2 regions of the Streptomyces sp. NPDC048297 genome follow, and region 1 is predicted to be linked to the other one. Evidence: riboswitches for the same ligand, from Rfam matches in the RefSeq annotation. Region 1 holds a riboswitch; the other holds the start of a gene.
The links. A riboswitch is a leader RNA that binds a small molecule or an ion and turns the genes downstream of it on or off. The one in region 1 is predicted to bind cyclic di-AMP.
Positions count from the first base shown of each region.

Region 1 (3,625 bases):
TGGACCGACGAAGGACTCGAAGATCTCGTCGACCGGCTCGCCGACCCGCATCGCCCGGCGCAGGTCGGCGCGGGCCTGCTCGTCGGCGGCGGAACGGGGCCGGTCACCGCACCCGGGGGCGTCGATGGAGGCCACCGCGTAGCCGTACGCCGCGGAGAGCCGGGCGCGGGCCACCAGCCGGGGTTCCGCCTTGGGCAGGCCGTTGTTGTGGGCCATCAGGATCAGCGGGACCGGTGTGGCGGACTCAGGCGTCCACAGGGTGCCGGGGGTCTCGCCGAGGATGAACTCGCGCTCGAGGACGCCGTCGTCGAGGCGTTGTTCGGAAGTGAAGTGCATGGTCGTGCCTTTCGGGAGTGCGCGTGAACGGCGCTCCCGGACGACCTATCGCCCGACCGTGACCCCGGAGGGGAGCACCCATGTCGATATTGCGTTCACGGGTACCACCTCCTCGTTCTCTCGCACGGCCTCCGGAAAAGTAGCAGTGGCCGCCGTGGTCCGCCAACGGGTTTTCGCGGAGGGCTCCGTGGACGGCTCCGTGGCCGGATGCCACGGAGCCGCTCGCCGGCGGATCCGAAGCGGCTATGCCGCGCGCTCAGGTCCGAAGCCGTCCTGCGGCGCGCTCAGGTCCGAAGCCGTCCTGCGGCGCGCTCAGGTCCGAAGCCGTCCTGCGGCGCGCTCAGGCCGGGCGCACCACGCTGTGGATGATCGACGAGCCGGCGTAGTAGATCGACTCCTCGCGGACGTACGCGCCGGGCTTGGGCGCGTGGATCATCATGCCGTTGCCTATGTAGATGCCGACGTGGCTGATGTCGTCGTAGAAGAAGATCAGGTCGCCGGGCCGGGCGTCCGTCAGGGACACCGTGGTGCCCGCGGCGACCTGGTCGTACGTGGTGCGCGGGAGGCTGACGCCGGCGGCCTTCCAGGAGGCCTGGGTCAGGCCGGAGCAGTCGTACGAGCCCGGTCCGGTCGCGCCCCAGACGTACGGCTTGCCTATCTGGGCGCGGGCGAAGGCGATCGCCTTCTCGGCCTTGGTGGTCGACGTGCCGGTGGACGTCGAACCACCGGACGTGGAACCGCCCGACATCGATCCGCCGGACGTCGATCCGCCCGACGATGACGAACCGCCGGTGGTCGACGAACCGCCGGACGTGGACGACTCGCTGTCCTGCTGAGCCTGCGCCTCCGCCTGCTGGCGTGCCCGTTCCGCCGCCGCCTGCTTCTTCGCCAGCGCGGCAGCCTCGCGCGCGGCCTGCTCCTGCTTCTGCTTCTCGATGGCCGCGAGCCGCGCCTTCTCCTCGGCCGTCAGCTCGGACAGCAACTCGCGCGCGGAGGCGAGCTTCTTCTGGACGGTGGACTTGGTCGTCCGCAGTTCCCGCTGCGACTCGGAGAGGGTCTGGAGGCTCTCGGCGGCCTCCCGGCGCTTCTTCATGGTCGCGGACTGCTCGGTGACGTAGTCGTCGACCGCGGTCTTCTGCCGTGAGGTCAGCCGGTTCATCAGCTGGGTCTGGTCGAAGTAGTCCTGCGGGTCGTTCGCGAGCAGCAAGGTGGCGGTCTGGGGCGTGGCGGCCCCGGTCCGGTACTGGGCGGCGGCGAACGTGCCCAGCTCCTCGCGCGCCTGGTTCAGCCGCTCGGTGCGCTTGGCCACGTCGTCGCGCAGGGCGTCGACCTGCTTGCGCTGTCTGCCGGCCCGCTCCTTGGCGGCGTTGTACTTCTCGGTCGCCGACTCCGCCTGGCGGTAGAGGTCGTCGACCTTCTTCTCGACCTCCTCCACGCTCGGCTTCCCGCCGGCCGAGGGAGCGGCGTCGGCCGTCTGGGACAGCACGGCCACCGAGGTGAGGGCGGCGGTGGCGAGCATGGGGGTGCGAAGACCTGCTCCGAGCGTGCCCGAGGGGCGCGGCTTGCGGTGCGACGCCAAGGGAGGCGACTCCTTCCGTCTGCCGCCTACCGGGTTAGCTGTCGGGTTCGGGCGGGTGGTTCGGAAGGCTTGCCCTACGGCTCGCGTCCCGTGCGGAACGTGGGCCGATTCACCCCAGGGAACGGTGGGTCCCCGGCTCCGCGCGCCGCGCAGCGACGCGATGGACTCGGCGGAGGCCGCGCGACCCGGCGGGGTTCGCCGGTAACGGGCGTGCGGCCCGACCGGCAACCTAGCCAACTCGTGTGACTCGTGTGAAGGTTGGTGCACCATATGTCCGATACATTTTCGTGACCTTGTCGTGGGACCGCTCCCGGGTCACGAGGTGATTCCGCTGCGTGAGGGCCCGGTGGCCGCCGGAATACGGCAAGAACGCGCCCCGGCAAGGAAGATCGACCGCCCTGTCGAAGCGGCCGGGTTCCCGATGCGGCACCGGTTGTCAGTGCGGCGCCCTAGACTCGGAGAGCGATGAGCAGCCTCTTTGACGACAGCTTCCTGGCGGACCTCCAGAGCCCTCGCGGGCAGGAGGGGGAGCCCCCGCCGCCGCCCGAGGACGATCACGTTCCGGAGTCGATTCCGGACGATCTGTTCGGCGGGAAGTTCGACGCGCCCCTGGACCGCGACGATTACTACCGCGACGGCGCTCCCCGGCCTGCCCTCGACGCGGCGGCGCTCCTTGAGGGGCTGAACGAGAACCAGCGCGCCGCGGTCGTCCACGCCGGCTCCCCGCTGCTCATCGTCGCCGGCGCCGGTTCAGGCAAGACCCGTGTGCTGACGCACCGCATCGCCCACCTGCTCGCCGAGCGGCACGTGCACCCGGGCCAGATCCTCGCGATCACCTTCACCAACAAGGCCGCGGGCGAGATGAAGGAGCGCGTCGAGCAGCTCGTCGGCCCGCGCGCGAACGCGATGTGGGTCATGACCTTCCACAGCGCGTGCGTCCGCATCCTGCGCCGCGAGTCGAAGAGGCTCGGCTTCACCTCGTCCTTCTCGATCTACGACGCCGCCGACAGCAAGCGCCTGATGGCCCTGGTCTGCCGTGACCTGGACCTCGACCCCAAGCGCTTCCCGCCCAAGTCCTTCAGCGCCAAGATCAGCAACCTCAAGAACGAGCTGATCGACGAGGAGGACTTCGCCGCCCAGGCCACCGACGGCTTCGAGAAGACCCTCGCCCAGGCCTACGCGCTCTACCAGTCGCGGCTGCGCGAGGCCAACGCGCTCGACTTCGACGACCTGATCATGACGACCGTCAACCTGCTGCGCGCCTTCCCGGACGTCGCCGAGCACTACCGCCGCCGCTTCCGGCACATCCTCGTCGACGAGTACCAGGACACCAACCACGCCCAGTACGCCCTGGTGCGCGAGCTGGTCGGCACCGGCGAGCGCCCCGCCGCGGACGTGGACGCCCCGCCGGGAGAGCACGACCTCCCGCCCGCCGAACTGTGCGTCGTGGGTGACGCGGACCAGTCGATCTACGCCTTCCGCGGCGCGACCATCCGCAACATCCTCCAGTTCGAGGAGGACTACCCGAACGCGACGACGATCCTGCTGGAGCAGAACTACCGCTCCACGCAGACGATCCTGTCCGCCGCCAACGCGGTCATCGAGCGCAACGAGTCCCGTCGCCCGAAGAACCTGTGGACCAACGCGGGCCAGGGCGCGGGCATCGTCGGCTACGTCGCCGACACCGAGCACGACGAGGCCCAGTTCGTC
Region 1 is NZ_JBICZA010000032.1:93,487-97,111, reverse strand. Features, by position in the region: gene ACGFYV_RS29355 (dienelactone hydrolase family protein) at 1-336, opposite strand, end outside; gene ACGFYV_RS29350 (NlpC/P60 family protein) at 677-1,915, opposite strand; cyclic di-AMP (ydaO/yuaA leader) riboswitch at 1,923-2,097, opposite strand; gene pcrA (DNA helicase PcrA) at 2,381-3,625, shown strand, end outside.

Region 2 (3,625 bases), on a different contig from region 1:
GGCCGGCGGCAGGCTCCCCGGCGACCCCGTACCCGACCCGGGCCTCGGCACGGACTCCACGGACTCCACGGCCCCCGCATCCGCCCCCGCATCCGCATCCGCGCCCGCACCCACGCCCCGGGACCGCGGCCGCCACCCCAGACCGCGGACACTCGCCCGCACCCTGCCCACGCTCCTGGTCACCGGCGGGATCCTGTACGACCTGCTCACCCCGCCCGCCTACACCGCCGTCCCGTTCTTCACGGCCGCCCCGCTGGTCGCCGCGCCCCTGGCCTCGCTGCGCACCACGGCTCTCACCGGCCTCGCCACCGTGCTCGCCGCCCTCCTCGTGCACACCCGCTACGCCCTGCCGGACGCCAGCGCCGTCACCGAGGCCGTCACCGTCGTCACGGTCGCCGTCCTCGCCCTCGTCATCAACCGCGTCGTACGCCGCGGCGACGAACGGCTCGCCTCCGCCCGGGAGATCGCCGAGGCCGCCCAGCGCGCCGTCCTGCCCGAACCCGCCGCGCGGATCGGCGGGTTCGACATCGCGGCTCGGTACGAGGCGGCCCAGGAGGGCGCGTACATCGGCGGCGACCTGTACGCGGTGCAGGACACCCCGCACGGCGTACGGCTGATCGTCGGGGACGTGCGCGGCAAGGGCATGGGGGCGGTCGCCGCCGTGGCCGTCGTGATCGGGGCGTTCCGCGAGGCCGCCGAGCAGGAGGCCACGCTGGAGGCGGTGGCCGCACGGCTGGAGAGGGCGCTGGCCCGCGAGGGCACCCGGCGGGAGGGGCTCGACGCCTTCGAAGGCTTCACGACCGCCGTCCTCGCCGAACTCCCGCACGACGACGGCGTCGCCCGCATCCTCAACCGCGGCCACCCGCCGCCGTTCATGCTGCACCCCGACGGCACCCTGCGCGCCCTCACGGCGCACGAGCCCGCCCTGCCCCTCGGCATGAGCGACCTCGGCATGTGGCCCGACCGCGCCCACCGGACCCCCTTCCCGGACGGCGCCACCCTGCTGCTCTACACCGACGGCCTGTCCGAGGCCCGGGACGCCCACGGCCGGTTCTACGACCCCGCGCGCCGGCTCGCCGGACGCCGCTGCCCGGACCCCGGCATCCTGCTCGGCCGGCTCGCCTCGGAGGTACGGCGGCACTCGGGCGGCGGGATGGCGGACGACATGGCGCTGCTGGCCGTACGGCGACCCGCCCTGAACTGAACTCTCACGCACGGTGACCGGGCGGCAGCCCTCCGCATAACATCTGAGACACCATCAAAAACCGAGTGACTCCTGAACGTGGGCCAACTCGCCCGTTTTCCCCCGGTCCTGACGGCTACGTCCACCCCGGAGAGTGGGAATGATCAGGCTGAACGGCTTGGAATCTGGCACCCCGGTCTATTAACGTTCGATAACGCAGCGCGGTCGTCCCAGCCGTCACAAGAGGCGGCTCCGTGCGCACGCGCCGAATCTCGCAAGGGAACCGGGGAACCACCACCTTGGGGTGAATCACGCGGACGCCGTCGTGAACTGCTCGACTCACGACAGGTATACGCGCGTAGGAGACCTTCCTGCTCCGAACCCGTCAGCTAACCCGGTAGGCGAAGGAAGGAAAGGAGTACGCCCGCGTGGCGTCCAACCGGCCTGCCCCACAAGCCCCGTTCGTGCCCGCTCAGCGAGAACCCGAGACCTTCGGCTACGGCGGTCGCGGCCCCGACGAGGGCCCCTGGGAGGAGTGGAACCCCACCGAGGAGTCCGTCCGCCCGGTGCGCGGACGGCACCGCGTCGCCAAGCAGCGCGGCGGACTCGCCCGCAGCTCCACCGTCCTCGGTGTCGGTGTCATAGCCGCCGTCGGCGCGGGTGGCATCGCCAGCGCGAACACCGGCAAGCCGCCGGTGTCCATCTCGCTGCCCGACCACATCCCCGACCATCTGCCGTCCATGGCCTCCGTCGAGAACCTGTTCGACGGCTCCTCCGACGCGCCCAAGGCCGCCCCCGCCTCCCTCACCAACGTCGGCGTGACCTCCGCCGACGCCGCGAAGGGCGCCGACGCGGGCGAGGCCCTGCGCAACCGGATCATGGCGCAGGCCGAGCAGCAGCAGAGCAAGGCCGACAGCCGGGCCGAGGAGAAGGCCACGGCTGCCGCTGCCGCGGCGGCCGAGAAGGCCGCCGCCGAGGCCGCCGACAAGGCGAAGAAGGAGGCCGCGGCCAAGGCCGCCGCCGAGAAGGAGAAGGCGGCTGCCGAGGCCAGGAAGAAGGCCGAGGCGGAGCGCCTGGCCGCGCTGGCGAAGCAGTACAAGCTGCCGGTCGTCTCGTACACCATCACCGGCACCTTCGGTCAGCCCGGCTCCATGTGGTCCTCCGGCTACCACACCGGCCTCGACTTCGCCGCGCCCACCGGCACGCTCATCCAGGCCATCCACGGCGGCACGGTCACCGAGGCGGGCTGGGCCGGCGCGTACGGCTACCGCACCGTCCTCACCCTCGACGACGGCACCGAGCTGTGGTTCTGCCACCAGTCCTCGATCAGCGTCTCCGTCGGCCAGAAGGTCACCACCGGAGAGGTCATCGGCCGCGTCGGCGCCACCGGCAACGTCACCGGCCCGCACCTCCACCTGGAGGTCCACCCCGGCGGCCAGTCCACCGGCATCGACCCGATGACGTGGCTGCGCGACAAGGGCCTCACCCCCTGAGCGGTCACCGCCCCACTACCGGCCCGCACCTGATCGTCCGCACGCGACCGGTCCCGGGCAGGTCCTGAACACCCTGCCCCCGCGACCGTCCCGGCCGGTCCTGAACCACCCCCTCCACGACCGGTCCCCGGCGGCCCTGGCGACATCCCCCCGACGCCAGGGCCTCCGGCGCGCACGCCCTCCGGGCGCGTTTGCCTCCCGGGCTCGTACGCCCGCAGCGCGCATGCCGCACGCCGCCCCCGGGCCCGCACCTGCTCCGTCCGGGTGGTTTCACACTCTGTTCGCAGGAAGGCCGGAATGGGTGTGGCGGGGGTGGCGGTTGAAGTGAAGCATGACTGCTTCTCACCCTTCTCTGCGTAAGCTCGGCGCCTCCGACCTCAAGGTCTTCCCGCTGGCCCTCGGAGGCAACGTCTTCGGCTGGACCGCCGACGAGGAGGCGTCCTTCGCCGTCCTCGACGCGTACACGGCCGCCGGTGGCAACTTCGTCGACACGGCCGACTCCTACTCGGCGTGGATCGAGGGCCACAAGGGCGGCGAGTCCGAGACGATCATCGGCAAGTGGCTCAAGGCCCGCGGCAACCGCTCGGACGTCGTCGTCGCGACCAAGGTCAGCCAGCACCCGGAGTACCAGGGCCTTACCGCGGCCAACATCAAGGCCGCCGCCGACGCGTCCCTGCGCCGCCTGGACACCGACTACATCGATCTCTACTACACCCACTTCGACCAGCCCGAGGTGCCGGTCGAGGAGATCATCGGGGCCCTCGACGAACTGGTGAAGGCGGGCAAGGTCCGGCAGATCGCCGCTTCCAACATCACCCCCGAGCGTCTGCGGGCCTCCCTCGACTTCTCCGCCCGCGAGGGCCTCGCCCGCTACGTCGCCGTCCAGCCGCACTACAACCTGGTCTCCCGCGACACCTACGAGGGCCCGCTGCAGGACCTCGTAGCCCGC
Region 2 is NZ_JBICZA010000068.1:8,847-12,471, forward strand. Features, by position in the region: gene ACGFYV_RS37065 (PP2C family protein-serine/threonine phosphatase) at 1-1,204, shown strand, start outside; cyclic di-AMP (ydaO/yuaA leader) riboswitch at 1,437-1,604, shown strand; gene ACGFYV_RS37070 (M23 family metallopeptidase) at 1,612-2,676, shown strand; gene ACGFYV_RS37075 (aldo/keto reductase) at 3,008-3,625, shown strand, end outside.
Region 2: linked by a shared signal. The riboswitch ahead of ACGFYV_RS37070 (M23 family metallopeptidase) and the one ahead of ACGFYV_RS29350 (NlpC/P60 family protein) in region 1 are both predicted to bind cyclic di-AMP.